DNA from 4 places in the Blastococcus sp. SYSU DS0828 genome. Region 4 is predicted to be linked to each of the others. Evidence: riboswitches for the same ligand, from Rfam matches in the RefSeq annotation. Region 4 holds a riboswitch; each other region holds the start of a gene.
What was found. A riboswitch is a leader RNA that binds a small molecule or an ion and turns the genes downstream of it on or off. The one in region 4 is predicted to bind cyclic di-AMP.
Positions count from the first base shown of each region.

Region 1: it holds a riboswitch for cyclic di-AMP, as region 4 does, so the genes downstream of both, ACI79Q_RS03500 (LysM peptidoglycan-binding domain-containing protein) here and ACI79Q_RS12245 (aggregation-promoting factor C-terminal-like domain-containing protein) in region 4, are expected to answer to the same signal.
Region 2: it holds a riboswitch for cyclic di-AMP, as region 4 does, so the genes downstream of both, ACI79Q_RS08735 (murein hydrolase activator EnvC family protein) here and ACI79Q_RS12245 (aggregation-promoting factor C-terminal-like domain-containing protein) in region 4, are expected to answer to the same signal.
Region 3: it holds a riboswitch for cyclic di-AMP, as region 4 does, so the genes downstream of both, ACI79Q_RS01300 (hypothetical protein) here and ACI79Q_RS12245 (aggregation-promoting factor C-terminal-like domain-containing protein) in region 4, are expected to answer to the same signal.

Region 1 is NZ_JBJHAK010000003.1:114,919-122,515, forward strand. Features, by position in the region: gene ACI79Q_RS03475 (MarR family winged helix-turn-helix transcriptional regulator) at 1-222, opposite strand, end outside; gene ACI79Q_RS03480 (YceI family protein) at 311-874, shown strand; gene ACI79Q_RS03485 (GNAT family N-acetyltransferase) at 968-1,495, opposite strand; gene ACI79Q_RS03490 (hypothetical protein) at 1,562-1,903, shown strand; gene typA (translational GTPase TypA) at 2,005-3,897, shown strand; gene ACI79Q_RS03500 (LysM peptidoglycan-binding domain-containing protein) at 3,964-4,833, opposite strand; cyclic di-AMP (ydaO/yuaA leader) riboswitch at 4,854-4,947, opposite strand; gene ACI79Q_RS03505 (DUF5994 family protein) at 5,327-5,827, shown strand; gene ACI79Q_RS03510 (NAD-dependent epimerase/dehydratase family protein) at 5,906-6,898, shown strand; gene ACI79Q_RS03515 (sulfite exporter TauE/SafE family protein) at 6,930-7,597, opposite strand, start outside.
Region 2 is NZ_JBJHAK010000008.1:69,458-77,054, reverse strand. Features, by position in the region: gene ACI79Q_RS08745 (maleylpyruvate isomerase N-terminal domain-containing protein) at 1-601, shown strand, start outside; gene ACI79Q_RS08740 (TVP38/TMEM64 family protein) at 535-1,284, opposite strand; gene ACI79Q_RS08735 (murein hydrolase activator EnvC family protein) at 1,317-2,543, opposite strand; cyclic di-AMP (ydaO/yuaA leader) riboswitch at 2,554-2,709, opposite strand; tRNA gene ACI79Q_RS08730 (tRNA-Ile) at 2,870-2,943, shown strand; gene ACI79Q_RS08725 (heparin lyase I family protein) at 3,345-4,634, shown strand; gene ACI79Q_RS08720 (SGNH/GDSL hydrolase family protein) at 4,744-5,406, opposite strand; gene ACI79Q_RS08715 (AEC family transporter) at 5,441-6,358, opposite strand; gene ACI79Q_RS08710 (alpha/beta fold hydrolase) at 6,386-7,597, opposite strand, start outside.
Region 3 is NZ_JBJHAK010000001.1:276,510-284,106, forward strand. Features, by position in the region: gene ACI79Q_RS01290 (protein kinase domain-containing protein) at 1-351, opposite strand, end outside; gene ACI79Q_RS01295 (SDR family oxidoreductase) at 585-1,331, shown strand; gene ACI79Q_RS01300 (hypothetical protein) at 1,354-2,238, opposite strand; cyclic di-AMP (ydaO/yuaA leader) riboswitch at 2,493-2,640, opposite strand; gene ACI79Q_RS01305 (bifunctional 3'-5' exonuclease/DNA polymerase) at 2,809-3,702, opposite strand; gene ACI79Q_RS01310 (hypothetical protein) at 3,689-4,054, shown strand; gene ACI79Q_RS01315 (hypothetical protein) at 4,650-4,964, opposite strand; gene ACI79Q_RS01320 (hypothetical protein) at 4,965-5,144, opposite strand; gene ACI79Q_RS01325 (DNA-directed RNA polymerase subunit alpha C-terminal domain-containing protein) at 5,289-5,843, opposite strand; gene ACI79Q_RS01330 (saccharopine dehydrogenase family protein) at 5,898-7,127, opposite strand; gene ACI79Q_RS01335 (glycoside hydrolase family 13 protein) at 7,273-7,597, shown strand, end outside.
Region 4 is NZ_JBJHAK010000013.1:57,074-64,670, forward strand. Features, by position in the region: gene ACI79Q_RS12210 (universal stress protein) at 1-78, shown strand, start outside; gene ACI79Q_RS12215 (SMP-30/gluconolactonase/LRE family protein) at 161-1,081, shown strand; gene ACI79Q_RS12220 (TetR/AcrR family transcriptional regulator) at 1,091-1,744, opposite strand; gene ACI79Q_RS12225 (flavin-containing monooxygenase) at 1,883-3,370, shown strand; gene ACI79Q_RS12230 (SDR family NAD(P)-dependent oxidoreductase) at 3,370-4,206, shown strand; gene ACI79Q_RS12235 (GNAT family N-acetyltransferase) at 4,247-5,248, shown strand; gene ACI79Q_RS12240 (class I SAM-dependent methyltransferase) at 5,295-5,951, shown strand; cyclic di-AMP (ydaO/yuaA leader) riboswitch at 6,069-6,195, shown strand; gene ACI79Q_RS12245 (aggregation-promoting factor C-terminal-like domain-containing protein) at 6,406-7,269, shown strand; gene ACI79Q_RS12250 (hypothetical protein) at 7,512-7,597, shown strand, end outside.

The DNA.
Region 1 (7,597 bases), on a different contig from region 4:
CAGCTCGCTCATCCGCATCATGCGCTCGGGCGCCTCGGAGAGGGCGACGAGGATCTCGTAGTAGGCGTGCGAGATGCCGGTGCGGTGGCTGAGCTCGCGGTCGAGCCGGTCCAGCAGGAGCTGGGCGCTGTAGAGCCAGGCGCGCCACGCCTTCTGCTCCTCGGGATCGAGCCAGCGCGGCTCACCCGTGGGGAGGGACTCCGACGACACCGACATGGTCATGGGCACAGGATACTGGCGGAATAGTCAAGCGCTCAACTACGCTGACGCCAGACATCGCACCGCCACGCAGGACCACCAGGGAGGCACCATGACCAGCAGCACCAGCGTCCAGATCCCCGGCTACATCGCCGGCACCTGGGACATCGACGCCAGCCACTCCACCGTCGGCTTCTCCGTCCGCCACATGATGGTGAGCAAGGTCCGCGGCTACTTCCGCGAGTTCTCCGGCGAGATCGTCACCGCCGAGGACCCGACGCAGTCCAGCGTCACCGCCACGGTGGACATGGACTCGATCGACACCCGGCAGGAGCAGCGGGACGCGCACATCAAGTCCGCCGACTTCTTCGACGTCGGCAACCACACCGTGATGACCTTCCGCTCCACCGCCGTGAAGACCGACGGTGCCGACTGGACCGTCGAGGGCGACCTCACCATCAAGGGCATCACCAAGCCGGTCGTCCTGGCGCTCGAGCTGAACGGCTTCGGCCCGGACGCCTACGGCGGCACCCGCGCCGGCTTCAGCGCCAAGACCGAGATCTCCCGCAAGGAGTACGGCGTCGACATCGACATGCCGATGGACGGCGGCGGTGTCGTCGTCGGCGACAAGATCAACGTCGAGCTCGAGATCGAGGCCGTGCTCCGCACCGCGTAAGGACCCCTCTGCCCCCGCGCAGGGGGCCGCTCCAGCACGTCGCGAGGGCCCCGGACGGTTCGCCGTCCGGGGCCCTCTGCGTCGGTCGGGGGGCTACGCCATCGCAGGGTTCAGCACCTGGAACAGGACGTGGTCCTGCCAGCGCCCGGCGATCCGGAGGTAGTGCGGTGCCACCCCGTACCGCTCGAACCCGTTGCGCCGGAGCACCCGCTGGGACGCCGCGTTGTGCAGCAGCGTGCCGGCCTCCACGCGGTGCAGGGCGAGGTCGGTGAACGCCCGGCGCAGCATCTCGGCGACGGCGCGGGTGGCCAGCCCGCGGCCGTTGGCGGCCGAGGCGACCCAGTAGCCGAGGCTGCCGGACTGGAAGGCCCCGCGCACGACGTTGTTCAGCGTGATCCGCCCGACCACCGCGCCGGAGTCGTCCAGGATGACGCAGGGGAGCGCGAGCCCGGCGTCGTGCCGCTCGAGGGCCGCCCGGACGTCGGTCCGCTGACCCGCCTCGGTGTACCACCGCTCGTCGCGGGCCGGTTCCCAGGGCGCCTGGAACTCCCGGTCCGCGCGGACGAGGTGGGTGAGGACCGGGGCGTCGTCGAGGGCCAGGAGGCGGGTCCGTGCGTACACCCCCGCGACCATGCCAGGCGGCCGGGCGGCGCCGCGGTCGACTCCTCGACAGGGACACTGGGGGACATGTCGACCTCCGCCCTCGCCCGGATCCCCGCCTCGCTCCTGGTCGCCGTCGGCCTCGCCGCCGGCTTCGGCATCGCCCAGGGCACCGGCGTCCGGGCGCTCGGCGGCGCGGTGTTCGCCGCCTGTGGGATCGGTGCCGCCTGGATCGCCGCCCGACGGCGGGGCCCCGCCGTCACCGCGGGGCTCGCCGCCCTCTACGTCGGCGCCTTCGTGCTCGCGCACGTGCTCGCCCTGGGCGCCGGTCTCCCCGCCTGGTTCGCGGTGAGTCTGGTCACTGTCGCCGCGGCCGGGGCCACCTACGGGGTGGTCGACAAGCAGCGAGAGGCGGTGTCCGCGCGCTGAGCACCTAGAGTGTAGGGAAGGTCGGGGCCCCGAAGGCTGTTGACCTGATGCCCGCGCGCGTCCGCGCGGCGCGCCCCCGAGCTCCCGAGGTGCCCTTCCGCATGCCCACCCGCAACGACCTGCGCAACGTGGCGATCGTCGCCCACGTCGACCACGGCAAGACGACCCTGGTCGACGCCCTCCTCCGCCAGGCCGGCGCGCTCGGCCGCGCCAAGGGCGAGGGGACGGACAACGACTCCACGCAGGACCGCGTGATGGACTCGATGGACCTCGAGCGCGAGCGCGGCATCACCATCCTCGCGAAGAACACCGCGATCCGCCTGGCGGACGAGGACGGCAACCCCGTCGTCGTCAACATCGTCGACACCCCCGGCCACGCCGACTTCGGTGGCGAGGTCGAGCGCGGCCTCTCCATGGTCGACGGAGTCGTGCTGCTGGTCGACGCCTCCGAGGGCCCGCTCCCGCAGACCCGCTTCGTGCTGCGCAAGGCGCTCGGCAAGGGGATGCCGGTCATCCTCGCGGTCAACAAGACCGACCGCTCCGACGCCCGCATCGAAGAGGTCGTCGACGAGTGCTACGAGCTGTTCATGGAGCTCATGGAGGACGCCGGCATGGACGCCGACGCCCTCGAGTTCCCGATCGTCTACTGCAACGGCCGCACCGGGCAGGCGTCGCTGACCAAGCCCGAGAACGGCACCGTGCCCGACAGTCCGGACCTCGGCCCGCTGGTGAAGACGCTGCTGGACACGATCCCGGCGCCGGAGTACGACGCCGAGGAGCCGCTGCGCGCGCAGGTCACCAACCTCGACGCCTCGCCGTTCCTGGGTCGCCTGGCGCTGCTGCGCATCCACTCCGGTGAGATGAAGCGCGGCCAGCAGGTCGCCTGGTGCAAGGTCGACGGCACGATCAAGAACGTCAAGATCACCGAGCTGCTGGTCACCGAGGGTCTGACCCGGACGCCGGCCGAGAGCGCCGGCCCCGGCGACCTGGTCGCCATCGCCGGCATCGAGGACATCATGATCGGCGACACCCTCGCCGACCCGAACGACCCGCGGCCGCTGCCCCCGCTGACCGTCGACGAGCCCTCGATCTCGATCACCATCGGGATCAACACCTCGCCGCTGTCGGGCAAGTCGGGCAAGAAGCTCACCGCCCGCCTGATCAAGAACCGCCTCGACCAGGAGCTGGTCGGCAACGTCAGCGTGCGGATGCTGCCCACCGACCGCCCCGACACCTGGGAGATGCAGGGCCGTGGCGAGCTGGCGCTGGCCATCCTCGTCGAGCAGCTGCGCCGCGAGGAGTTCGAGCTCACCGTCGGCCGGCCCACCGTCGTCACCAAGGAGATCGACGGCAAGCTGCACGAGCCCGTCGAGCGGGTCACCATCGACACCCCCGGCGAGTACGTCGGCACCCTGACCCAGGCTCTCGCGGTGCGCCGCGGCCGGCTGGAGAACCTGGTGCACCACGACACCGGCTGGGCGCGGATGGAGTACGTCGTCCCCTCCCGCGGCCTCATCGGGTTCCGCACCGAGTTCCTGACCGAGACCCGCGGCACCGGCGTGCTGAACAGCAACCTCGAGGGCTACGAGCCGTGGCTGGGCGACATGCGCGCCCGGCCGACCGGCTCGCTGGTCGCCGACCGCCAGGGCGTGGCGACGACCTACTCGATGTTCTCGCTGCAGGAGCGTGGCCAGCTCATGGTCCAGCCGGGCACCGAGGTCTACGAGGGCATGATCGTGGGTGAGAACTCCCGTCCGGACGACATGGACGTGAACATCACCAAGGAGAAGAAGCTCACCAACATGCGCAAGTCCACCTCCGAGGAGCTGGAGCGGCTGATCCCGCCGAGGATCCTCAACCTGGAGCAGGCGCTGGAGTTCTGTGCCGAGGACGAGTGCGTGGAGGTCACGCCGGCCGGCGTCCGCATCCGCAAGGTGGTGCTCGACCAGACCGAGCGCGGCAAGGCCAAGAACCGCAAGCCCAAGCCCAGCTGATCCGCCCATGACGCAGCGAGCCCCTGCCCGGTGATCCGGGCAGGGGCTCGCTGCGTCATGGGGCCGTTACGGCGCCGGCACGAAGGCCACGTGCGGGTGGTCCATGTGGTTGGCGGTGGGGGAGCCGCGGTCCTCCATGGGCTGCCAGGCCCAGCCCGTCCACGTCCCGGCGATCTGCTGCTGCCAGATCACGTACTCGACGCCGAGGCGCGCCGCGTTGTCGATGACGTACTGGCTGAGCGCGTCGCCCGTGGCCCGGTCGTCGTAGACCATGAAGTCGGCGGCGCGGCCCTCCGACGGGCTGTGGCCGGGGCGGGTGAGCACCGTCGGGATGCCGAACTCCGCGGCGACCTCCGCGACGGCGGGGCGCACGTGCGGTTCCCACGCGCCGTAGGCGGCGGTGTCGAGGGCCGGCCGGTCCGCGGCGCGGCTGGCACGCTCCGGGGCCGCCGACGGGCCGCCGACGAGGGTGAGTCGCTGCCCGACGCGCAGCACGTTCGGGTCCGCGCCGATGACCTCGAGGTTGAGGGCGTGCACGTCCTGCCAGGTGGTGCCGTGGCGGGCGGCGATGCCGCCCAGCGTGTCGCCCGGCTGCACCACGTACTCGCCGCCGGCGGGGGCGGGGGCGGCAGGGGCGGCGCCCGATCCGCCGATGACGAGGACCTGCCCGACGCGCAGGACGTTCGGGTCGGCGCCGATGGTGGCGAGGTTGTCGGCGTGGATGGTCTGCCACGAGGTGCCGTGGGCGGCCGCGAGCCCGCCCAGCGTGTCACCGGGGACGACCGTGTGCTCCCCGGGGTGGGCCTGTGCCGGACCGGCGATCGCGAGGGAGGCGGCCGCGGCGGCCGCGAGGACCACGGCCGGACGTGCCATGGCCGCCGCCGCCGCGGAGGTGCGGGTGGAGCGACCGGGTCGTGCCGTGCGGTGCTTGAGCATGGGGAAGCCTCTCGCCGCCTGCGGGGTTAGCTGTCGGGTTCGGGCGAGAGCTGCCCGGCCGCGTGCTGCGGCTTCACCCCGAGGCCGAGGGCCAGGATCTCGTGGGTTCCCCGCGCCTGCCCGTCGTGTGCACGGGTCCGGTGGCGGTGGGCAGGTTCGGCGGTCCGCCATCCGGGCCCACCCGTTGGTGGACGCAGCACGGTAGGCAGACCGCCGTCCCCGACGGCAAGGCCGCGGAGCCTCCATCGCGGGCGGCCCCGCGCGGACTGACTCGCCGTGGCCCGCCCCCGACTGCCCGTGTGCGGTGCTCGTACCGGCGGCGCACGGTCCGCGGCGCGGGCTCCGTGCTCGTCAGGTCACGAATCGTGATGACTGGCCGAAGCGGTCCGACGCGCCCGCCACGCCGTCGAGGAGTCTCGCCTCGCACCCGTCCTACGTTGACCTCGGAGCCGTCTCCCCGGCTCCCTGGGAAGAGGAAGGCGGCCGAACGCTCATGGCGACGATCACCCGTACGGTTCCGGCGATCGAGGGCTTCCGGGGTGGCATCGACGTCCGGGTGAGCCTGCGCGCCGACGCCGGATCGGGCGGTTCGGCGTTCGACGGTGCGTGGTTCCCGCGGAGCCGGGACCTCGCCGTGGAGCTGCCGGAGCTGATCGCGGCGCTGGAGCGGCGTGGTGTGCGGGTGGAGCGGTTCACCTACGCCCTCGACGCCTGGGAGCCGGCCCCCCGCAAGCTGGAGGTGCTGGGCCGCACGGTCCGCGCCGGCGGCTTCCGGAGCATGGACCCGCAGGTCGTCTGCCTCACCTGGGCCGGGGGGAACCGCCGGGCCGACCTGCTGGTCGTCCCGCCGGAGACCGACGTCCTCACCGGCGCCCGGGCGCTGCGGCTGTGCACCCGGCGGGGCCTGCCGTCCTCGCCCCAGATGGTGCTCGCCGCGGCCCGTTCCACGCCCCTTCCGCAGGTGCCCACGCTGCCGGTGTCCCGCGCGGTGTAGCGCTCGTCCGCCGACGGCGGATCCGCTGCCGGCGAACTCCCTGGACGCGCGGGCGCCGACCGGGCTGGAGTGCTCGGCATGAGACTCCTCGTCCTCGGCGGCACCCACTTCCTCGGCCGGCACGTGGTGGAGGCCGCGCTCGCTCGCAGGCACGACGTCGCCACCTTCACCCGGGGCCTGACGGGTCCGCCGCCGGAGGGCGCGCGGGCGCTGCACGGCGACCGCGACGACCCCGGCGCGCTGCCGCGCGCGCTGGGGGAGTGGGAGCCCGAGCTCGTCGTCGACACCTCCTGCCAGACCCGGGCCGCCGCCCGCAACGCCGCTGCGGCGCTGGGCGGGGTCCGCTCCTACGTCTTCGTGAGCAGCCTCAACGCGTACCGCAACTGGCCGCCGGGGCCGCTCGGCCCGGAGGACGGCGAGCCGACCTGGGACACCGAGGACGACGAGTACGGGCCCATCAAGGCCTTCGGCGAGCGGGAGCTCGCCGCCGCCGTCGGTGGCCGCTTCCTCGCCGCCCGTGCCGGCCTGATCGTCGGCCCCTCCGACCCGATCCACCGCCTCGGCTGGTGGCTGGAGCGCATCGCGAGCGGCGGTCGGGTGGTCGTCCCGGCCGAGGGCGTCGCCCAGCCGATCGCGCTGGTCGACGCCCGTGACCTGGCCGCCTGGCTCGTGGACATGGCCGGGCAGGGCCGCACCGGTGCGGTCAACGCCACGGGGCCGGCGGGCATGACGACCCTGGGCGGCCTGCTCGAGCTCTGCCGGGTCGTCACCGGGAGCGCGGCGGAGTGGGTACCGGTGCCCGAGGCCGACCTTCTCGCCGCCGGCGTCCAGGAGTGGCTGCACCTGCCGCTGTGGCTGCGCCACGAGGTCGCCCGCACCGCCTGGGACGTCGACACCACCCGGGCCGCCGAGCTCGGGCTGGCCACGCGGGCGCTGGAGGCGACCGTCGCCGACACCTGGGCGTGGCTGCGCACGCACGAGCGGCCGGCGCCGCCGGCGCACCGCCCCGCCGACCAGCCCGGACCCGGCCTCCCGGCCGAGCTGGAGGCCTTCCTGCTGGCCGGCCGCTAGGAGCAGCCGGCGGGTGCCGTGCGGCGCCCTGTCAGTCGCGGGGGGCGCTGGGCCGGCCCGCGCCGACCGGGACCTCGCGGGAGTCGGTGGCGTCGGCGGCCACGTTCTGCTCGGCCACCTCGGCGAGGGCGTCGGCCGACTCCAGCCGCGTGTCCCGCCGGTACTGGCGGTAGGAGTGGACGACGGCCAGCACCCAGACGACCGCGAGCACTGCGTAGACCAGGGCGCTGACGGCGTCGCCGGCGTCCACCCAGTCGCTGCGCAGCAGCGTGCGGGTGTTGGTGATCACGATCATCCCGCCGACCAGGGAGCCCAGCATGCGCGGCGGGATGTGCCGCACCAGCCACGCGGCGATCGGCGCGGCGACGAGGCCGCCGGCGAGCAGCCCGGCGACCCACAGGGGGTCGATGCCCGCCGAGCCCAGCGCCATCAGGAAGCCGAGGCTCGCTGCCAGCGCGACGAGGAACTCGGAGGTGTCGATCGAGCCGATGACCTTGCGCGGCTCCATGCGGCCGCTGGCCAGCAGCGCCGGCGTGCCGACCGGTCCCCAGCCGCCGCCCCCGGTGGCGTCGACGAAGCCGGCCACCAGCCCCAGGGGGGTGAGGAAGCGCCGGCGGATGGGCTTGCCGACGTTCCGCCGGTCGATGCCGCGCAGCGTGAAGCGCACCAGGATGTAGACGCCCAGCGAGACCAGGATCA
Region 2 (7,597 bases), on a different contig from region 4:
GGTGCTGGCCGCCCTGCGCCGCAACCGCGAGGCGACGGCCCGCTACCTGACCGACGAGCCGGTGGAGCTCGACACCGCACCCGCGGTCTCGGTCGTCGGCCGGTTGCCGCTGCTCAGCGTCGTCCTCGGACAGGCCTACGAGCTCGCCGTCCACGGGCTGGACCTGGTGTCCTGCGGTGCGCCACCACCGCCTGGCCCCGTGTTGCAGTCAGGGCTCGCGGCGCTGACCGACGTGACCGGCGCACTGGCCGCCTCGTCGGGCATCGCCGGCCGCGTCAGCCTGGTGACACCCGACGGCGGCTGGGGGTTCACCGCGGACGACGACGGGTGGCGGGTGCGACGGGTGCCGCCGGGTGTCGTCGAGGGCCCGGCCGTGGAGGCAACCCCCGAGCTCCTGCTCGACGCCGCCGCCGGCCGGGTGAACCCGGTACCGGCGGTGGCCCGCCGCAGACTGAAGGTCCACGACGTGCCCGGGCTCCTGCAGCTGGCGCCGATCGTCCAGCAGGTGCCGGGCATCCCGGGCGGACCGATCCTTCAGCTGGCCGCCCGCACCGTGGGCGGGGCCGGCGGCGCGCTGGGGCGGTTCTTCGGCGGGCGCTGACCCGCGTCCTCGCCCACCTGCTCGCCGGTGCGGGATCGGTACCTCGACACGGCCGCACCGGCAAGCAGCAGCAGCACCAGCACGATGACCACCGGGGCGACCGTGGCGGTCGGCATCCAGGCGACGACCGCGCCGGCCGAGGCGCCGGCGCCCACTTGCACCACCGTGCCGGGTACCAGTCCGACGGCGGTGGCGATGCCGTAGGTCAGCGGCCGTACAGCGCTCAGGCCCGCCGCGTAGTTGACCAGGACGAAGGGCACCATCGGGACCACCCGGCTCAGCACCACCGCGACGAAGCCCCGGTCGCTGGAGAACCGGTCCACGCGGCCGAGCCGCGGCCCCGCCAGCCGCTCCACGGCCGGGCGACCCAGGCCCCGCGCGAGCCAGAACGCACCGGTCGCCGCCAGGAAGGCACCGGTGTAGGCGACCGCGAAGCCCGCGCCGAACCCCAGGACCGCTCCGGTCAGCGCCGCCAGCACCGACCGTGGGACGGGCGCGAGCAGGACCACCCCCTGCGCGGCGATCAGCAGCAGCCACGTCCGGAGGCCGCCGCCGTCGGCCCACGAGCGGACCTGCGCCAGGGTGGGCACGTCGACGGCGAGGGCGGCGACCACGCCGGTCGCGAGCAGCGCGACGAGGAGCCACGCCCGCAGCCACGGGCTCGCCCCCGCCGTCGTCCGCACGTGCTCATCCTGACCGATGGCGTCAACCAGCCTCAGCCGCAGCTGCCGCCGAGGGTGATGCCGCGCTGGGCCAGCCACGGCACCGGGTTGGACCGGTTGGCGTACAGGCCACCGAGGTGCACCTCGAAGTGCAGGTGCGGGCCGGTGGACTGGCCCCGGTTGCCCACCTCGGCGATCTGCTGCCCACCGCTGACGACCTGGCCCGGCGAGACGAAGAACTGGTTCACGTGCCCGTAGACGGTGATGGCCCCGTCGTGGTGCTGGATGGCGACGGCGAGGCCGAACCCGCTGGCCGGCCCGGCCTGCAGCACGACCCCGGGCTCCGGCGTGAAGATCGGGGTGCCGATCGGCGCGGCGATGTCCACGCCGAGGTGCTGGGTACCCCACCGGCTGCCGTAGCAGGAGGTGACCCGCCCCTGGGTGAGCCGGCCGGCCCCGGCGGTCGCGGGAGCCGCCGCCACGGCCGCCTGCTCGGTGGCCTGCTGCTCGGACCAGGCGGCGACGGGGTCGGCCGTGCCGCGGAGGCTGAGCATGCGGATCTCCGCCTCGCGCAGCTGCTCGTCCAGCGCCGCCTTCTCGGCGGTGAGCGCATCGAAGTCGGTCTGCGCGGCCGCGAGGAGGGCGTCGACCTCCGCCTGCATGCCCTGGGCCTTGCGCGCTGCGGCATCCCGCTCGGCGACGGCGGCCTTCGCCTCCTGGTCGAGCCGGGCCTCGCGGGCCTCGGCCACCCGCAGGTCCTCGAGCACCTGCGCGCGATCCTCACCGAGGAGATCGAGCGTCGCGGCCTGCTGGAGGAGCTCCCCCGGGCCGTCGGCGTGCAGCACCATCTCCAGCTGCTTCATGGACTTGTCGCTGCCCATGTAGGCCTCCCGGCCGAGGGCGGCTACCTCACCCTGGGTACTCGCCACGGCCTCCCGGACGGCGGCGAGCTCGGCGGCGATGGCGTCGGCGTGCTCGCGGGCGCGGTCGAGCTCGGCCTGCGCGGCGAGCACGGCGCCGCTGGCCTCCTCTGCCCGGAGGGTGAGCTGCTGCAGGCGCTCCTCTGCGTCGCGCACGCGCTGCTCGATGTCGGCGACCTCCGCCTCGACGCGGTCGTGCTCGCTGCGCGCGTCGCCCGGCGCGGCCGCCGCGGTCGACGTCCCGAGCAGTGCGAGCGCCAGCAGTGCGGTGGCGGCGGTGGCCGCCCGACGGGTGCGGCTGAGGGCCCGGCGCGCGGGCGCGGCCGGGACGTGGTGGCGCAGGTGGTGCGAGGTCGCCAAGGCGACGGTCTCCGTTCCTCTATCCGCCTACCAGGTCAGCTGACGGGTTCGGGCCGGAACATGCCCTACCTGCCTGCCCGTGGTGGCGCAGGCGGGATTCACCCCAGAGAACGTGGGTCCCCGGTCCCCGCGGCGGTGAGGCCGCAGAGTTCGGCGGGGCCCGTCCGAGCCCCCGGGTTTCGGGAGCGGGATCGGATGGGCCGCGAGAGACGGTACAAGCGGATCGCCCGAATGTCACAGGGGGGTAACGGACCTTGTCAGTTCGCCCCACCGGCCCCAGGACGTGGCTGCGGCGCCGCGGCGCCGTCTGGCAGGCTGGCGGGTCCGGGGCGGTAGCTCAGCTGGTCAGAGCATGGGACTCATAATCCCTGGGTCGTGGGTTCGAGCCCCACCCGCCCCACCTCTCCCATGCCAGCGGTGTCGTGCCTGGCGCTCGCGCCTCCCTGTCCGCGTGAGCAAGGACACGGCTCCCAATGGGTGTAGGCGCCTCGGCGTCAGCGGTGCGCCACACCGGCGCCGCGGCCGGAAGGCGACCGGCGCGCCTCTGCACCGCCGCCTTCATGACGTGGCGTAATTGATGCGTGACAGAGCGTTCAGCCGCCGTCGGTTCGACCGGTGGTGTCACCGCCGCAGCCCCGGACGCGGCGTCCGAGCGGCATCTGCAGCGCCTGCCCGGCTCCCCTCGAGGGCCGGTCTCGTGCTCGCCGTCGCCACCGCCGTCCTGACCGATGCCGGCGGCGGCGTCCATGCCGCCGACCGCCTCGTCCAGACCCCGCTCGACCTGATCTGAGGACCGACGCCATGAACAAGCGCAACCTGGCCGTCCTGGCGGCCCTGACCCTGATCGGCGGCGCCGGACTCGCCGACGCCGTCCTGGCAGCCCCTCGGCCCGTCACATCGCACACGCAGGCCGCCGCCGTGCTGCTCCCCCCGGCCGATCTCACCGGCGAGGCCGTCGATCAGCGGGCTTCGCTGGACTGGACGGGGGTGCCCGGGGCCCGCGACTACCTCGTCATCGACGTCACCTCCGGCGCCGCCGGTCGCATCGTGGGCTCCACCGGCGCCACCGCCTGGACGTCGCCCCGGCTGCCGCTGTCCACCCCGCGGTACGCCTTCGTGGTCGTGCCGCGGGACCACGCCAAGGTGCAGGGTGAGCGGACGGAGCCGGTGCACATCTACCCCGGCGGCCAGCCGGCCGAGGCGGCCCCGGTCACCACGACGCCCCCGCCCGAGCCCACCACCACCGAGCCGCCGGCGCCGTCCACGGAGCCCACCACGCCCCCGACGACCACGACGCCGACGACCACGACGCCCCCGCCCGCGACCGAGCCCGAGCCCGAGCCCGAGTCCGAGCTGCCCGCCGTCCAGCCCACGCGGGTCTGGGGCTACGACGCCACGACGCTGGTCCCCGGCCCCTGGCCCGAGATCCACGCCCTCCGGTCGGACCAGTACGGCACCACCACGGCCAACCCGTACCCCGGCTCGGAGCGCACCGCCTTCTTCACCGTGCAGCGCGGCGACACCGGCTGGAACGGCACGCACGGCACCCTCCGCTCCGAGGTCCGCGACTCGATCGCCGCCTCCGGCGACGTCCGGCCCGGCGACGAGCAGTGGTGGGCCTGGTCCACGTTCTTCCCGGCCGACTTCGACTGGGACGAGCGCGGCCAGTTCCTGATCTACACGCAGTGGCACCAGACGGTGAACTCCGGCAACCCCAACGTGCACTTCTGGTCGGACGTGAACGAGAACCTCATGGTCGACGTCCGGGGTGGCACGGGCGGCAGGACCGCCGGCGACGCGCAGTACGTCCGGACCTTCAACCTCGGCACGATCGACAAGGGCGCCTGGAACGACCACACCGTCCGGTTCATCTGGTCCCCCGACCCGGCGAAGGGCCTCATCGAGGTCTGGCACCAGGGCGAGAAGGTCCTGTCCGAGCGGGTCGCCAACCTGTACGAGGGGCAGTCCGTCTACATCAAGCAGGGCATCTACTCGGCGGCCGGGACCTACCGGACGCACTACCTCCAGCACTCCCCGATCGGCTTCGGCCCGACGCGCGAGTCCGTCGCGTCACTGAACGCGATGGACTGACCTGCTCGGCTCGCCGGGTCCGGCGAGCAGGCCCGACCGTCATGGGGTCGCTGCCCGCAGTCCGGAGCTCTCCGGACTGCGGGCAGCGCGCGGCCCCTGTGGTCGGCGTCTAGGTCACGGCATCCGCCACCAGGTCGGCCAGGGCGCGGGCGCCCGCCTCCGTCGGATGGACCCCGTCCCGGGTCAGGTCGCGGTCACCCAGCACGCCGGCGAAGTCCACCAGCTCGACGCCCGTCCTGTCCGCCAGCCGGCGGACCGCGGCATTCAGGGCCGTGGCGTCCGTGTCCGTCCACGGCTGCACCGTCGCCAGCAGCACCGTGCCCGCGGCCTCCTGCCCCAGCCGGACCGCCCGGCGCAGGTTCGCCACCGTCTCCCTCGTCGGCACCCCGAGGCGGAGGTCGTTCGTGCCGGCCTGGATGACCAGGACGTCGACCCGCGGCGCGTCGGCCTCGAGACGCCCCAGCACCTCCGCCGCCGTCTCCCCGGCCACGGCCGCGTTCGCGCCGTCGGTGAACTCGTCGGAGCAGACGAGGTGGGAGTACCAGGAGCGGCCGCCGTGGAAGCCGAACCGGGGCTCGCTGTCCGCGCGGCTGATCGAGTCCCCGTACACCGCCAGCGACCGGCTCCCCTCGTCGCCCACCCACGTGACGCACTCCGCGTGCACGGCGCCCCGGGCGACGACCCGCGTCGGGCTGCCCGGGATCAGGACCGACAGGACCAGGGCGAGCCCGACGATCCCGCCGGTGATCGCGATCGTGCGCCGCCGCGACATGCCTCAGGACGCTAGCGGACCGCACGCCTCCTCCTCAGCCCGCGACCAGCAACCACAGCGGCACGGTCCCGAGCGCGGCCGTCGTCGCCAGGGAGATGTGCGCGGAGACGAACCCGCCGTTGCCGCCCATGCGGGCCGTCAGCACGTAGGACGCCGTGGCGGGCGGCACGACGGCGAACGCGAGGACGACGGCGCGCTGGTCGCCCTCGATGCCCAGGAGCGCCACGAGGGCCAGCGCCGCCGCGGGCACCGCGAGCAGCTTGACCGCCGTCAGGTAGCCGGAGAGCGCCCACTCCCGGCGGGCCAGCTCGCCGATCCGCAGCGCCGCACCCACCGTCAGCAGCCCCATGGGCACGGCCGCGGCGGCGATCCGGCCGAGCGTGGCGTCGACCGGTTCCGGCAGCACCACGCCGGCGGCGTTGCCGGCGAGCCCGGCGACGGTCGCCACGATCAGCGGGTTGCGGACGACGGCCCCGAGCACGCCGAGAACGGCGCCGCGTCCGCTCGCCGCAGTGGTGCCTCCCGCGAGCGCCAGCACCGCGAGGACGTTGACCGCGGGCACGGTGACGCCCAGCAGGACGCCCATCAGCGCGAGCGCGGCCGGCCCGCGGTCGTCGACGAGGGCCAGCGCCAGGAAGGAGTTGAAGCGGAACGCCGTCTGCCACCCCGAGGCCGCGGTCACCCGGTCGATGCCCGGGAACCACCGCACGAGCGCGCCGAGCAGCGCGCCCGCCGCGATCGCCCCCACCGCCGCCAGCAGGGCCACCCCCGTACCGGCCGCGGCGACGTCGGCGGCGAGCGTGGTGCGGAGCAGCAGGGCCGGGAACAGCACGAAGTACACGAGGCGCTCGAGCTCCGCCCAGAATCCCGGGGACCGCCAGGCCCAGCGGCGCAGCACCAGCCCCAGGACGATGAGGGAGAACTCCGGCAGCACCACCGCCGCCCCCTGCACCACGGCAGACTAGCCAGCGCGGCCACGTCACCTCCGGCCGATCTCGTAGACGTGCGCGACGACCGACGCCGGCTCGCCGGGCGGCACCAGGAAGGGCGCGGCGGCGGCGCGGAACGCGGCCAGCGACGGGTCCTCCCCGGCATCGACCGCCCGGGCGGCGGGCCGGTACGCGGCCCCGATGGCGTGGTTGTCCGCGACGCTGCCGTGCTGCGCCGCGAAGGTCACGGTGGTGACGTTCGGGCTGTCGTCGTTGGCGCGGCTGTCCAGCTGCGGGACGAGGTCGTGGCGGTTCTCCAGCGCGAGGAGCTGCACCTCCGGCGGGACGTCGACGCGGGCGACGGGTGCCCCGACGGTGACCACGGCGCGCACGTCGAACCCGAAGCCCGGGCCGCCGGCGTCCGCGGCCGCCTGCGCGGCCACCATCCCGCCCTGGCTGTGCCCGACCAGCAGCACGGGGTCCGACGGCTCCGCACCGGCCCGGTGGAGCGCCTCGGCGATCCCCGCCTGGCGCGTCGTCGTGTCACCGCCGAGCACCCGGAGGCTGGTCCCGAGGTCGTGGGTCCGCGGGTGGACCGTGCCCGACGGCGCGTTCCAGACGCCGGTGCCGGGGATGTCGACGACGTAGGCGGTGCCACCGTCGGCGCGGGTGAGCACCCGGACGGCGATCGTGTCGCGCGCCGGGCCGGACTTCCGTGCCCGGACCTCGAGCGCGCCCAGCAGGTCGTCGATCCCGCGGGGTGGCGCGGTCGCTGGACCGCTGACGTCGTCGGGCAGCCGCGTGACCACCGGGGCCCCGTCGGGCCAGAGCCGTCCGAGCCGGCGGGCCGCGGCGCCGACGTCCTCACCGCCGAGCCAGCGGCCGGTGGGGCCGACCGCGAGACCGCCGGCCATGGTGGCCGCACCGGGCAGCGCGCCCATCGCGTCGTCGACCAGCCCCGGGCGGTCGGTCAGCCAGCGCTCGGGGTCGGCGAGCAGCGCGGTGACGTCGGCGGCCGCGCCGGTCGGGTCGCTGACGGCCCGCCCGGCAGTGCCCAGGACGAGGGCCGCCGTCGTGACCGGCCAGAGGCAGCCGGCCGCCCACTCCAGGTCGTCGGCCAGCTCGGCGAGCGCGCGGTCGGCCGCCTCGTAGGCCGCGGCCGCGTCCTCCAGCGCGACGGCCCGCGCCGCGAACCGCACCGCGAGCGCGGTCAGTCCGCGCGGACCGTCCAGCGCCTCCAGCAGGGCGGCACCCACCCGCGC
Region 3 (7,597 bases), on a different contig from region 4:
GTCCAGCGATCCCACCTCGGCCAGCCGGGCCGACAGCGGAGGCCCCTCCACGAGCTCCATCACCAGGTAGGCCAGCCGCTCGCCGGTGTCCTCGGCGGTCGTCTCCCCGTAGTCGAGGACCGCGGCGATGTTGGGGTGGCTCAACGCCGCCGCGTGCCGGGCCTCGGAGCGGAAGCGCGCCACGAACTCCGGGTCGTCGGCGTACTCGCTGCGCAGCACCTTGACCGCCACGGACCGGTGGAGCTGCAGGTCGCGCGCCCGCCAGACCTCACCCATCCCGCCGACGGCGATGAGCTGCTGCAGCTGGTAGCGGCCGTCCAGGCACCGTCGGCTGGTTCCGGCCGTGGTCACTCCCGAGTCCCCTCGTGTCGGTGCCGAGAGGGCGCCTCCGCGCTCCCCCGTACTCGTACGTCCTGCAGGTGTGCCCGCCCGGAGGGGGTCTGAACCCCGGCGGAGCCGACGAGGTGGAACCCGGCCGGCCCCACGCGCCGCCGCGGTGCCGGCCGCGGATCCGCCTGCGGGCTCTCGTACCGTGCGTGCCGGCCGGTCGCAGCGGCCCGCCGCACCGATCGACAGGAGCACCCATGAACACCGGCGTCGTCCTCATCACCGGCGCGAGTTCCGGCCTGGGCGAGGAGATGGCCCGGCAGTTCGCCGCCCGCGGCCACGACCTGGCGCTCTGCGCCCGGCGCACCGATCGGCTGGACGCCCTCGCAGCGGAGATCCGCTCGGCCACCGGCCGGCGGGTGGAGACCGCGGCGCTCGACGTCACCGACGCCCAGGCCGTGCCCACGGTCTTCACCGCGTTCGCCGCGGCGTTCGGCTCGATCGACCGGGTGGTCGTGAACGCCGGCCTCGGCAAGGGCGCGCCCCCGGGCACCGGCCGGGCCGAGGCCAACCGCGAGACGGCGATGACGAACTTCGTCGGCGCGCTGGCGCAGACCGAGGCGGCGCTGGAGATCTTCCGCCGCCAGGGCCGCGGGCACCTCGTGCTGATCTCCTCGATGTCGGCGCTGCGCGGCATGCGCCGGTCGATGACCACCTACGCCGCCACCAAGGCCGGGGTCGCGTCCCTCGCCGAGGGGCTGCGGGCCGAGCGGATCCCCGGCCTGGACGTGTCGGTGATCTACCCCGGCTACATCCGGTCGGAGATGAACCAGCACGTGCAGCAGCGAACCCGGTTCATGGTGGACACCCCGACGGGCGTCCGCGCCATGGTGGCCGCCATCGAGGCCCGGCGGGCCACGGCCTACGTCCCCGCGTGGCCGTGGGTGCCCATCGGGCTGGCCATGCGGGTGCTGCCGCTGTCCGTGGTCCGCCGGCTCACCTAGGCACGGCCGCGGGGCGGTGGGGTCAGTTGTAGTTCACGTGCACGTGGTCGAAGTGGTTGGCCGTCGCGCTGCCCCGGTTCTCCATCGCCTGCCACGAGCCGCCCGGGGACGAGAGCATCCGCTGCTGCCAGATCAGGTAGTCCACGCCCAGCTCGGCCCAGTGGGCGCGGTGGTAGGCGACGATCGCGTCCCCGAGGGCGGCGTCGGACATCACCATGTAGTCCAGCGCCAGGCCCGAGGGGTGCCCGCCCGGGTCGGCGGCGCTGGCCCGGGTGCCGCCGAGGGTGATCCCCGCGGCGCCGGGCACGTTGCTGACCACCGCGTCGGCCGCGGCCTGGGTCTGCGGCTTCACGCTGCCCGCGGTGTTGGAGATGCGGGCGACCGCCGTGGCCGCCACCGAGGCGGCGGTGGTGGCGGCGGCCCGGGCCTCCTGTGTGGGCGTCGCCGCGGCGGGGGCCGCGGCCGCCCGCTCGGCGGCTGCGGCCTCCTCCGCTGCCTTCTCCTCGGCAGCCTTCGCCTCGGCCTCGGCGCGGGCGGTGGCCTCCGCCTCGGCCTTCTGCCGGTCGAGCTCGGCCTGGTCGGCCGCGGCCTGGGCCTGCTGGGCCGCGACCTGCTCGGCCTCGCGGCTGCTGCGGCTGGCCGCCAGGTCCTGCAGCGGGGCGAGGTCCTCGGCGACGTCGACCGGGCCGGAGCGGGAGGTGAGCCCGAGCTCCTGGGCGACGCTCACCGACTGCGAGGTGCCGGCCTCGGCCTGGGCGCCCGGGTCCACGCCGACGAGGGTGTTGACCAGGAGGGCACCGGCGGCGGCGACCCCGAGGTAGAACGCCGGACGGCGGAGGCCCGAGGGCGGGCGACGGCGGAGGGCGAGCGGGCCACGACGGCCCGAGGTGGTGGTGCGGGGATCCATGGGTTCGGGGTGCTCCGTTGGTGCGGCGGGGTCGGCCGGGCGAGGCGGACCGCGAGGGATGCGGGCTGCGGACCGGCGCCGGGTCGCGGGGCCACCGGGCACCGGCGGCTCGGCCGGCGGTCATCGCTGGTGGGGGCGACCGGCGGGACGCCGGGTGCGCGTGCGGTCAGGTCCGGGGACGCACCGGGGGGCGGCGGTGCCGGCGGGCGCGGGATGGTGCGGCGGTGCAGGGGCGCGCCATGCGGCGGCTCTCCGTTTCTTCCGTCGTGCCGCCTACCGGGTTAGCTGACGGATTCGGACGGGAAGCAGCCCTACCCGCACCGGGACGTGCCCGGTGCGCGATTCACCCCAGAACTTCGGTGGGTCCCCGGCTCGCCCGCAGCTCGAAGGCGGCGGGCGACTCGGCGGCGCCCGGCAGACCCTCCCCGGATGGGGAGAGAACGATCGACCGGGCTCCGCCACGGTAACCGTCGTTATGCAGTCGTGACAATGCGGGAGCGGTCACTTCCGCAGATCGTGACGCGTGTCGCGCCACCGTGCCGGCCCCGTCGGTGGTGTACGGCAGTCCGTTCAGCCGGCGTCGGCCCAGGACCGGACGACGGCGACGTCCAGCGGGAAGTCCACCGGGAAGGCGCCGAACAGCAGCCGCCCGGCCGTGGTGGCCGCGGCGCGCACCGCCTCGACCACGTCGCCGGCCAGGTGCTCGGGGGTGTGCACGACCACCTCGTCGTGGAGGAAGAACGCCAGGTGCGCCCGGGTCCCCAGCGGCCCGTCGCCGCCCAGCCGCCAGAGCCGGTTGCGGAGGTCGGCCAGCCAGCACAGCGCCCACTCCGCTCCGGTGCCCTGGACGACGAAGTTGCGGGTGAACCGGCCCCAGGCGCGGCGGGCGCGGTCACGGTCCTCCCGGGAACCGGCCTGCTCCGCGGCCTCGCCGAGCCCGTCCGCCCGCTGCGCCCAGGCCGCGCTGGGCGACGGCGACCCCCGGCCCAGCAGCGTGTGCACCACCTCGCCGCGTTCGCCGGCCCGGGCGGACTCCTCGACCAGGCCGATGGCGCGCGGGTAGCGGCGGGCGAGCCGGGGCATCATGCGGCCGCTCTCCCCGCGGGTGCCGCCGTACATGGCCCCGAGGATGCCCAGCTTGGCCTCCGCCCGGGTCGCCACCGCGCCACCGGCGACCATGCCCGCGTAGAGGTCCGAGGCCCGCGCCGCCTCGGCCATCGCGGTGTCCGCGCTCATCCCGGCGAGCACCCGGGGCTCCAGCTGGGCCACGTCGGCGACGACGAATCGCCAGCCGTCGTCCGCGACCGCCGCGGGGCGGATCAGCGTGGGCACCGAGAGTGCACCCCCGCCGTTGGACGCCCACCGACCCGTGACCACCCCACCCGGCAGGAAGGCCGAGCGGAACCGCCCTCCCTGCACCCAGGCCTCCAGCCAGCTCCAGCCGTTGGCCGTGAGCAGCCGCATCAGCTTCTTGTACTCGAGCAGCGGGGGGGACGCACGGGTGCTCGAGCTGCTCGAGGGTCCACGAGCGGGTGTCGGCCACCGGGAGGCCGGCCTGCTGGAGTGCCCGCAGCAGCTCGGCCGGCGAATCGGGGTTGAGCGACGGGGTCCCCAGCGCCGCGCGGATCTCGCCCAGCAGCCGCTCGAGCACCGCGGGGCGCCCACCGGTTCCCGGGCGCGGGCCGAGCAGGTCGGTGAGCAGGCGCTCGTGCACGTCCGCCCGCCACGGCAGGCCGGTGTGCGTCATCTCGGCGGCCACCAGGGCGCCGGCGGACTCCGCCGCGAGCAGCAGCGCGAGCCGGTCGCCGTGCGGTGAGGCGGCCAGGGCCGCCTGCTGGCGCCGCTGCTCGGCCAGGGGGTCGAGCCGGTCCGCCGGGTCGGCCAGCGGGAAGAGGGCGGACTCCGCCGGCTGGCCGGGCTGCAGCACGTCCCACCCAGGGGTGTCGTCCCCGGCGAGCAGCTCCTGGGCCGCGAACGGGGACCGCCGCAGGATCGCGTGGCCGAGCCGCAGGTCGGTGCAGCGCTCGACGCGGACTCCCGCCGCCAGCAGCGCGGGGTACCAGCGGGTGGTGTCGTCCCACACCCAGCGGACGGGTGCGGCAGCGGCCTCCCGCTGTGCCACGACGGCGGGCAGCCCCCCGGCCGCGACGCGGGTGACCGACCCCGTCGACCCGTCGTCGACGAGCTCCGTCATCTCCACCGCGGACTCGCGGCGCCGGAGCAGGATCCGCTGCACGCCCGCAGTGTCGCCGACGGAGCCGACCGATCCGCCGGACGGCCCCGACGCATGTCCCCGGTGCGGGATCGCGCGAGGACGGCGGCCGGCGCGACGCGACGCGACGCGACGATGGAGCAGGGGGTGCTCGTCGCGACAGGCCGCCATCACGACGGACCCACGACGTCGAGCAAGGTCAGCGCCCGGCGTCCACCCCCGCCGCCTGCAGGTAGCGGCCGAGGGCGGCGCTGTTGTCCTGCAAACAGGCGATCCGCGCGTCGATCTCGCGTCGAGTGGCCACGAGGGTCGGGGCACCGCGCTGGTTCTGACCGCCGGCTTCGCTGCCGCCCGCCCGTCGCTCGCGGCGACCAGCCGGCTGTGGCAGCGGCTGCTCGAGCAGGACCCCGTCGGCGCCGGCTGGTTCGTCGAGGCCCTGTTCCCCGGGGATGCCGCGCTCCACGCCCTCGGCCGGGACGCCACCGCCCAGCTGGCCCGGGACGTCACCGAGCACCTACCGGCCGGCGCACGCGCGCAGGTCGAGCTGGTCGGTCGCGTCGACGTCACCGCCGACCTGCCCCGGTTGGCCGCACGCCGTCTTCCGGTCACGCTCGTCGTCCCCACGCGCGACCGGCTGGTCGACCCCGCACATTCCGCAGACCTCCAGGCCGCCCTGCCGCACGCGGTCCGACACGAGCTGACCACGGGTCACGACGTCGCCGGCGAGGCCCCGATCGCCTGGCTGCAGATCCTTCGAGCCGCGGGCACGACGCCCTGATCCCCCGCGGCGCCCTCGAACCGACCACCGCCCCCGCCGACCCGCCCGTCCGGGAGGCGCCTAGCCGAGCAGCCGGCGCAGACAGCGGACGGGCGTGGCCAGGACGGCCCGGGCGACGTGCACGCCCAGCCGCAGCAGGTCGGCGTAGTCGGGCGGACGGACGGTGGCACCCGCCCCTGGCCGGCCGGGAGACGGCCGGTCGTCCGTCACCACCCGGGCCGCGGCGACCGGCGGGGCCGGCGCCGGCGTCTCGGTGAGGAGCAGGTCGACCGCCGACCGGCGTCGTGGGGCCCGGAGCGAGTCGAACGACGGGATGGCCGGCGCCACCGGACCGTCCTCCTCGGACGGCTCGTCATCGGTCGGCTGCCCACCGGCCGGCCCGCCCACCGCCGCGCCGGCGCCCGGCAGCTGGGCCGGCGGCTCGGGGACGACGGCGCGGATCGACGCGACCAGGCCCGGTCCGAGGCCGGCGACCTCGCTGAGCTCCCGCCGGGTGAGCGCGGCGAGCGCCTCGACGTCGGTGATCCCCGCCCGGGTCAGCGCGCTGACCGCGCGCGTCGGCAGACCCAGGTCACGGATCGTCCCGGCGGGCTGTCCCGGTGAGCTGGTCGGCATGTCGGCCAACCCTAGCGATGCCGGCCCGCGGTCGCGCCGGCGGCGGCAGCCCGGTCAGACCTCGGTCACCTCGTAGGTGTGCCCCGCCGCGCGCAGCCGCTCCACGAGGACCTCCCCCAGCGCCGTCGCCGGCGTCAGCGAACCGGCCCGGTCGGGCAGCCGCTCCCCGTCGAGGGCGAGCGCCAGCGCGGCCTCCCCCAGCATGACGGCGGTGGCGGCGTACCCCGGGTCGCCGCTGCCCGCGGCGGTGGCGCGGTAGCGGCGGCCGCTCTCGGTCGTGGCGTCGACCACCATCCGGAACCAGCCCTTCCGCCGCACGGCCTCGCTCGGGCCGGTGCCCGGCGCGGGGAGCACCCGGTCCAGCACCGCACGGGTGGGCGCCAGGCTCATGGCGGACACGGTGGCGACCAGCCCGGCGGAGACACCGGCCGCGGCGACGGCGCCGAGCGGCCCGCGCCCCACCCCCATGACCTCGCCGTAGCGCATGTCGCGCCCGTACGCCCAGCCCTGCAGCGCGTTGCTCCGCCGCACGATGCGGGTGTTGAACGGCGCCATGACGAAGGCGGCCGTCCAGCGCCCGTCGTCGGTACGGCGTGGCAGCGCACCGTCGAGGGGCTGCGGGGTGTCGGGCTCGGCAGCCCGGTCGGGGCTCAGGCCGAACGGGTCGCCGACGACGCGACGCAGCGACGGGTTCTCCTGCATCGCCTCCACCTGGGCGCGCATCGAGTCGATCGTGCCGCCGCTGAGCCCGCCCCGGGCCGTGGCCACCAGCTGGACGTCGCGCAGCCCTCCCGCACCGTCGGCCGCGGCCCGCCGGCCCAGCAGGAGGGCGCTGAGGTCGGAGGGGACGGAGTCGTAGCCGCAGGCGTGGACGAGGCGGGCGCCGGTCTCCCTGGCGACGGCGTCGCAGCGCTCGATGGCGTCACGGACGAACAGGATCTCCCCGGTCAGGTCGGCGTAGTGCGTGCCGGCCCGGGCGCAGGCCTCCACCACCGGCAGCCCGTAGCGGGCGTAGGGGCCGACCGTGGTGACCAGCACGCGGGTGCTGCCGGCGAGCGCGGTCAGCGACGTGGGATCGGTCGAGTCGGCCTCGACCAGCGCCCAGTCGCGGCCGGCGGCCGGCAGGGCGTCGCGGACCTCCTCGAGCCGCCGCCGGGAGCGCCCGGCCAGCGCGATGCGGGTTCCCTCCGGGGCGTGCTCGGCCAGGTAGGCCGCGAGCAGCCGCCCGACGAAGCCGGTGGCCCCGTAGACGACGAGGTCGTAGGTCCGTGCGTCTTCAGCCATGCGGCCATCCTGACCCGCCCGGGGAGCGCGGGCAGCCCGCGCTCACCCCGGGCGTCACCTCACGGCGAGGTCACGGAACGGCACACGGGTCACTCCGACCTCCCCCGTGCGCAAGGAACTGCGGGGAGGTGCCGATGGAGGTCGCATGGCAGTGCGGCTCGCAACGGTGCGGACCGCGACCCGGCAGCAGGTCGCGGCCCAGACGTCGACGTCCCCGTGGTGGCGGTCGGCGGTGGTCTACCAGGTCTACCTGCGCTCGTTCGCCGACGGCAACGGCGACGGCATCGGCGACCTGGCCGGCCTCCGCTCCCGGCTGCCGTACCTGGCGTGGCTGGGGGTCGACGCGGTCTGGATCAACCCGCACTACCCCTCCGGTGGTGCCGACGGCGGCTACGACATCGTCGACTACCGCGCCGTCGACCCCGAGTACGGCGACGTCGCGGACCTGGAGGCGCTCGTCGCCGAGGCCC
Region 4 (7,597 bases):
CCGGTCACGGTGGTGCGCACCGGGGCCCAGGGGCGGGACTTCACCGCCGACGAGGTCGGCGCCGCCGTCGGGGAGTGACCCCGGCGGCCCGGGGCGGGCGTCGGGCAGACTGCCGCTGACCTGCGGACCCACCGCGGGCAGGCGGCGGGAGGAGACGCGCGTGCGCGACTTCGCGGGCACGACGGTGGTACCGGTCGGCGAGGGGCCGGAGGACGTGCTCGTCGACGCGGCTGGGCGGGTCTACACCGGTCTGGCCGACGGCCGGGTCGTGCGCACGGCAGGACCGGGCGCCCCGGTCGAGACGGTCGCCCGCGTGCCGGGCCGTCCGCTGGGCCTGGAGTTCCTCGGGGCGGACGAGCTGCTGGTGTGCGCGTCCGACGCCGGGCTGCTGGCGGTCTCGCTGGCCGACGGGGCGGTGCGGACGCTGGTCGACCGGGTGGCCGGCCGCCGGCTGGAGGCGGTGAACAACGCAGCCGTCGCCGCGGATGGCACGATCTACTTCACCGACTCCTCCCAGCGGTTCCGCATCCCGCAGTGGCGGGCGGACCTGGTCCGGCGGACCGCCAGCGGCCGGCTGTTCCGCCGCACCCCCGACGGCACCGTGACCGAGCTGCTCGGCGGGCTGGAGTTCGCGAACGGGGTCGCGCTCGCCGCGGACGAGTCCTGGGTGGCGGTCGCCGAGACCGGCGCGGCGCGGCTCCGGCGAGTGTGGCTGACCGGCGCCCGGGCCGGCGCGAGCGAGGTGTTCGTCGACGACCTCCCCGGCCACCCCGACAACATCGCGCTGGGATCCGACGGGCTGGTGTGGATCACCCTCCCCAGCCCGCGCGTCGCGGCGCTGGCCGCCATCCACCGGCTGCCCGCACCGCTGCGGGCGCTGCTGAGCGCGCTGCCGCCGGCTCTGCAGCCCAGCCCCGGCCGGACGCTGGGGGTGCTCGCCGTCGACGACCACGGGGCGACGGTGCACCGGTTCAGCGGGGAGATCCCCGGGTTCGAGATGCTCACCGGGGTGCGCGAGTCCGGCGGCACCCTGTGGTTCGGCAGCCTCACCGGCAGCACGGTGGCCACGGTCGCCGTCTGACGGCCGGGATCAGTCCGGCGCCGTCGTGCCGTAGACGGCGGGGAGCCAGATGCCGAGCAGGACCTCGACGACGTCCTGCTCGGCGACAGCGGGGCCGTCCCCGCTGAAGATGGCGTAGAGCACCCGCTCGTTCATCGAGGTCAGGGCGACGGCGAGGTCGCGCGCAGCCGGCCCCGGCGGCGCGGCGCCCCGCGCGCGCTCGGCGTCGATCGCCGCCGCCGAACGCTGCACCCAGCGCTCGAGCACCGCCGACCACAGCGCGCGCACCTCGTCGTTGGTGGAGCGGGCCTGCGCCCAGGCGACGGTGAGCGAACGGTGGGTCCGGAAGGTGTCGTAGTAGGCGCCGATCGCGCGTGCCCAGCCGTCCCGCGCCCCGGCCGCCGGGGTGTCGAACGCCCGGCGCATCGCCGTGTCGGCCTCGGCCACGACGCGATCGAGCAGCGAGAGCAGTACCGCGTCCTTCGACGAGAAGTAGAAGTAGAACGTCGGGCGGGAGATGCCGGCGCCGCGCGCGAGGTCGTCGACCGAGATGGCCGCCAACGGCCGTTCGGCGAGGAGGCGCTCGGCGGTGGCGAGGATCGCGAGCTCCCGGTCGTCGCCGGAGGGCCGGACTGGACGCCGCCCCCGCCCAGCGGCGGGCACATGACTCGCGGCAGCCGGCACGGAGCGGAGGATAGCCGCACTCGGCCCCGGCTCGACATCCCGTTGACTCGCTCGACACTGCGTCGATAGCGTCGGCCGGCCACCCGCGGCGCGGGGTGCGGCCGAACGGCCCGGCGGAGCGAACCGGAGAGTGCTGGCATGACCACCGAGCACGTGGACGTCCTGATCGTCGGCGCCGGGCTCTCCGGTGTCGGGGCCGCCTGCCACCTGGAACGGGAGCGGCCGGGGACCAGCTACGCGGTGCTGGAGTCGCGGGCGGCGCTGGGCGGGACCTGGGACCTGTTCCGCTACCCGGGCATCCGGTCGGACTCGGACATGTTCACCCTGGGCTACTCCTTCCGCCCGTGGCGGGAGCCCGAGTCGATCGCCGACGGGCCGACCATCCGCCGGTACATCGAGGAGACCGCCCGCGAGTACGGCGTCACGGAGAGGATCCGCTACCACCATCGCGTCGTGTCGGCGGAGTGGTCGAGCGCCGAGGCCCGCTGGGCGGTCACCGCCGAGCGCGCCGACACCGGCGAGACGGTCACCCTCACGTGCACGTGGCTGTCGGTCTGCTCCGGCTACTACCGCTACGACCAGGGGTTCCGGCCGGAGTTCCCGGGCGAGCAGCGCTTCCGGGGGCAGCTTCTCCACCCGCAGCACTGGCCCGAGGGCATCGACCTGACCGGCAAGCGGGTCGTCGTCGTCGGTAGCGGCGCCACCGCGGTCACGCTGGTGCCCAACCTGGCGGAGCAGGCCGAGCACGTGACCATGCTGCAGCGCACGCCCAGCTACGTCATGTCGCTGCCCGGCCGTGACCCGATCGCGCAGAAGCTGCGGGCGCGGCTGCCGGAGCGGGTGGCCTACTCGGTCGTGCGGTGGAAGAACGTGCTCACCAGCACCGCGCTCTACCAGCTCAGCCGGCGCCGGCCGGCCCTGGTCCGCTCGCTGATCCGTCGCATGACGCAGAAGCAGCTGCCGGGGGTCGACGTCGACACGCACTTCAACCCGCCCTACGACCCCTGGGACCAGCGGCTGTGCCTGGTGCCCGACGGAGACCTGTTCCGAGCCCTCCGCCGGGGCGCGGCGTCCATCGTCACCGACCGGATCGCGACCTTCACCGAGGAGGGGATCGAGCTGACGTCGGGCGAGCACCTGGCGGCCGACGTCGTCGTCACCGCGACCGGCCTGAACCTGCTGCCGGTCGGCGGGATGCGGATCGTGGTCGACGGGGAGCCGGTCGAGCTGCCCGAGCGGGTGTCCTACAAGGGCATGATGCTCTCCGGCGTGCCCAACTTCGCCATGGTCATCGGGTACACGAACGCCTCGTGGACCCTCAAGGCCGACCTGGTCAACCGCTACGTCTGCCGCCTGCTGGACCACCTCGACGAGCACGGCTACGCGTCGGCCACGCCGGTCGCCCCGCCGGAGGGCGGGGGAGCGCCCTTCCTCGACCTCGCGGCGGGCTACGTCCAGCGCAGCCTCGCCGGCCTGCCGCAGCAGGGGCGCCGCACACCCTGGCGGCTGCACCAGAACTACCTGCGGGACGTCGCCATGATGCGCCGGGGCTCGCTGGAGGACGAGGGCATGACCTTCCAGCCGCGCGTGCCTGCAGCCGCCCACGCGGATCGGGTCGTGGCCTGATGGGGCCCTACGCCTTCGCGGGCGGGACGGCGGTCGTCACGGGCGCCGCCAGCGGGATCGGCGAGGCGCTGGCCGCGCAGCTGGCCGACCGGGGCAGCCACCTGGTGCTGCTGGACCGCGACGCCGACCGGCTGGCGGCGGTGGCCGGGCGGATCGCCGCCGACCACCCGGCCCTGCGGGTGGCGACGCACGTGGTCGACCTGGCCGACGACGAGGCGACAGCGCGGGTGGCCCGGACGCTGGTGGCCGAGCACCCCGAGACCACGCTGCTGGTCAACAACGCGGGGGTCGCCCTGGGCGGTCGCTTCGACCAGATCGGGCTGGCGGACTTCGAGTGGGTCCTGGCGGTGAACCTGCGCGCCGTCGTCCGCCTCACCCACATGCTGCTGCCCGTGCTGAAGACCCACCCCGGCGCCCACGTCGTCAACGTCTCCAGCGTCTTCGGCATCTTCGCCCCGGCCGGGCAGGTCGCGTACGCGACGAGCAAGTTCGCCGTCCGCGGGTTCAGCGAGGCGCTCCGCCACGAGCTCGCCGACGACGGCATCGGCGTCACGGTCGTCCACCCGGGTGGGATCCGGACGCGGATCGCCGAGAGCGCCCGCACCGGCGCGGGCGTCTCGGTGGAGGAGTACGAGAAGGGGCGGGCGCAGTTCACCAAGCTGCTGCGGATGCCGCCGGAGGACGCCGCCGCCCGCATCGTGGCGGCCGTCGAGCGCCGCCGCCCCCGGCTGCTGATCGGCTGGAGCGCCACGGTGCCCGACGTGCTGGTCCGCCTGCTGCCCGGCACCTACTGGCGGCTGATCGCTCGCCGGGCGACCGCGCGGCCGAGGGGCTGAGCGCCGGAAAAGGTATTGCCGGTGCCAGTAGAACGGGGACGTGACCGACCCCTCCTGCCGGATCGTCGAGCTCGGCCCCGACGACGACCTCTTCCCCTCCTGGTGCGAGGTGTGGGCCGCCTCCGGCCGGGCCGCCCGGCCGCAGGACCCGCCCCGGCCGGCGCAGGAGGACGTCGCGCTGGGGCGGGAGCTCGTCGCGCCCGGTGGCTCCCGGGACGGCACCCACCGGGCCGCCCTGGTGGACGGCGCGGTCGCCGGCGCGCTCCGGCTGATCCTCCCGCGCAAGGACAACCCGACGCTGGCGGTGGTGGACCTCGCGGTGCACCCGGCCTCCCGGCGCCGTGGCCTCGGGAGCGCGCTGCTGGCCGAGGCCCGGGTACTCGCCGCCGCGCACGGCCGCAACTCGCTGGTGAGCGAGGTGGACGAGCCCGGCCCCGGGGCGCCGGGCCGCGCCTTCGCCGAGCGGCACGGCTGGTCCTGCGACCTGGTGGAGACCCGCCGGGAACTGGTGCTGCCGGTCGACGAGGACCGGCTGGGGGCGCTCGAGGCCGCGGCCGGCGCCGGGTACGAGATCGTCACCTGGCGGGACCGCACCCCGGACGCGCTGCTGGCCGACCGGGCGCTGCTGGAGCGGCGCATGACCACCGACGCACCCCACGGCGATCTGCCGGTGGGGGAGGAGGAGTGGGACGGGGACCGGATCCGCGAGTACGAGCGGACCCACGTCGCCCGGGGCCGGACGGTGCTCAGCGCGGGCGCGGTGATCGGCGGCCGGCTGGTCGGCTTCACCGACCTGCAGATCCCGCTCGCCCAGCCGGCGCTCGCCCAACAGGGCGGCACGCTGGTGCTCCGTGAGCACCGGGGGCACCGGCTCGGCGCCCGGATGAAGGCGGCCGTGCTGCGGGAGCTGGCAGCGGGGTTCCCCGGCGTCCGGCGGATCAGCACCTACAACTCCGAGGGCAACACGCCCATGGTCGCGGTCAACGAGGCGCTGGGTTTCCGCCCCGCCGGCGCGCTGTCGTCCTGGTCGACCCGTCTCTGAGCCGGGCGGTCCCACCGCCGCCGGCCGCGTGCGGTTGACTGCCGGGGTGGACCGTTCCATCCCTGCGGAGTTCGTCCGCGCCCACACCCGGCCGGTCCGGCCGGACCTGGTGCCCGAGGTGGAGCTGCTGGTCGCCGCCGACGTCGTCGCCCTGTGGGAGGCGATGGAGGCCGAGCACGGGCGCACCTCCACGGACCCGCCGTTCTGGGCCGCGGCCTGGCCGGGCGGCCAGGCGCTGGCCCGCCACGTGCTCGACCACCCCGGCCTGGTGGCCGGGCGCACCGTGCTGGACCTGGGGGCGGGCAGCGGCCTGGTCGCGGTCGCGGCGGTCCTGGCCGGCGCGACCGCGGTGCTCGCCAGCGACGTCGACCCGTTCGCGCTGACCGCGATCGCCGTCAACGCCGAGCGGAACGGCACCCCGGGCATCACGCCCGCCGGCGACGTGCTCGGGGGCGAGCCGCCCGACGTCGCGGTCGTCCTCGCCGGCGACGTCTGCTACGACCGGGAGATGACCGACCGGGTGCTGCCCTTCCTCGAGGCGGCCCGGGCCGGCGGTGCCGAGGTGCTGATCGGTGATCCCGGGCGGGTGTACCTCCCCGAGGACCGGCTGGAAGCGCTGGCGGTCTACGACGTGCCCGACACCGAGCCGTCGCCCACCGGGCCGGTGCCGGTGCGCCGGACCACGGTCTGGCGGCTCCCCTGACGGTCACCTCCCGTTCCTTTTCCCGCCAGGGGATTGTCACGAACGGATAACGCTGGTTACCGTGGGTCCCGCCCGGCCGGTCGTTCTCTCCCCATCCGGGGGAGGTCCGCCGGGCGCCGCCGAGTCGCCCGCCGAGGGCGAGCCGGGGACCCACCGAAGTACTGGGGTGAATCGCGCGCCGGGGCACGTCCTGGCGCGGGTAGGGCCGCTTCCCGCCCGAATCCGTCAGCTAACCCGGTAGGCGGCACGACGGAAGAAACGGAGAGCCGCCGCATGGCGAGCCTGCGGGCCCACCTTGCACGGAACCGCAGCCGGTACGGAGCCTCGCGCGCGCCTTCCCCGCGCTGAGCGCCCGGGCGTACGCCCGACACCGCTGCCCCTCGACCATCCCCGCAGCAGTTCCCGCCGCCGTCGCCGGCCCTGCCGCCCCCTGCCCCTGGAGCAGTTCCTCCCCATGAACCTTCGCGCCACCTCGATCACCCGTGCTCTCCGCCCCACGACCGGGCGCCGTTCGACGAAGACGGTCCGCCGTTCCGCGCTGCTGCTCCTGGCGGTCGCCGCGGCAGGCGGCCTGCTGGCCAACGGCGTCGTCGCCGACGAGCCGGTCGCCCAGGCCGAGCCGGAGCTGGCCTCCGTCAGCGTCGCCGAGCAGCTCGGCATCACCGACGAGACCCCCGCGCCCGACGTGACGGTGGCCGCGGCCGACACCCTCGGCCAGCTGGCCGCGAGCCGCAGCGAGCGCGCGGCCGAGCAGGCCGCCGCAGCGGAGGCGCGGGCCGCGGCCGAGCAGGCCGAGCTGGACCGCCGTGCCGCCGAGGAGGCCGCCCGCCGCGCCGCCGAGGAGGAGGCCGCGCGCAAGGCCGCTGCCGAGGAGGCCGCCCGCAAGGCCGCTGCCGAGGAGGCCGCCCGCGTGCAGGCGGCCCGGGAGCAGGCCGCCCGCACCCCGGCGCCGGCCGCACCAGCCCCGGCCCCGGCCCCGGCTCCGGCTCCTGCCCGGAGCGCTCCCGCGCCGGCCGCCGCGGCCCCGGCCGGCTCCTTCCAGGAGTACGCGATGGGCAAGCTCGGCGGCTCGGGCAGCGAGTTCAGCTGCCTGGAGAGCCTGTGGGGCAAGGAGAGCGGGTGGAACCCGAACGCCCAGAACCCGCGGAGCACCGCCTACGGCATCGCGCAGTTCCTCGACTCCACCTGGGCCGGGACCGGCATCGCCAAGACCTCCGACGGCTACCGGCAGATCGACGCCGGCCTGATCTACATCAACAACCGCTACGGCTCCCCGTGCGGCGCGTGGTCGCACTCCCAGGCCACCGGCTGGTACTGAGCGGGCCTCTGCCCCCGCCCCTCGCCCGCGCGGGGCGGGACCCTGCGGCGAGGCCGTTCCAGCACGTCACCACGCTCGGGGTGGTCTTCGGACGGGGGCGTCCCCGCTGAGGCATTGGAGGCTTTACCTGCGTCGTCGGCCCCGAGGACGCAGGTAGAGCTTCCAATGCCCGGGGTCGGCTCAGCGCAGCCGAGCCTCGGCTCCAGGCCTAAGGTCGGTGCAGCGTGCACGGAGGGGGAGCGATGACCGAGGCCGACGACGCCGACCGGACCACCCCGCAGAGCGGGATCGTCGGGCGGTCGATCGACGAGTTCGTGAACCAGCTGCG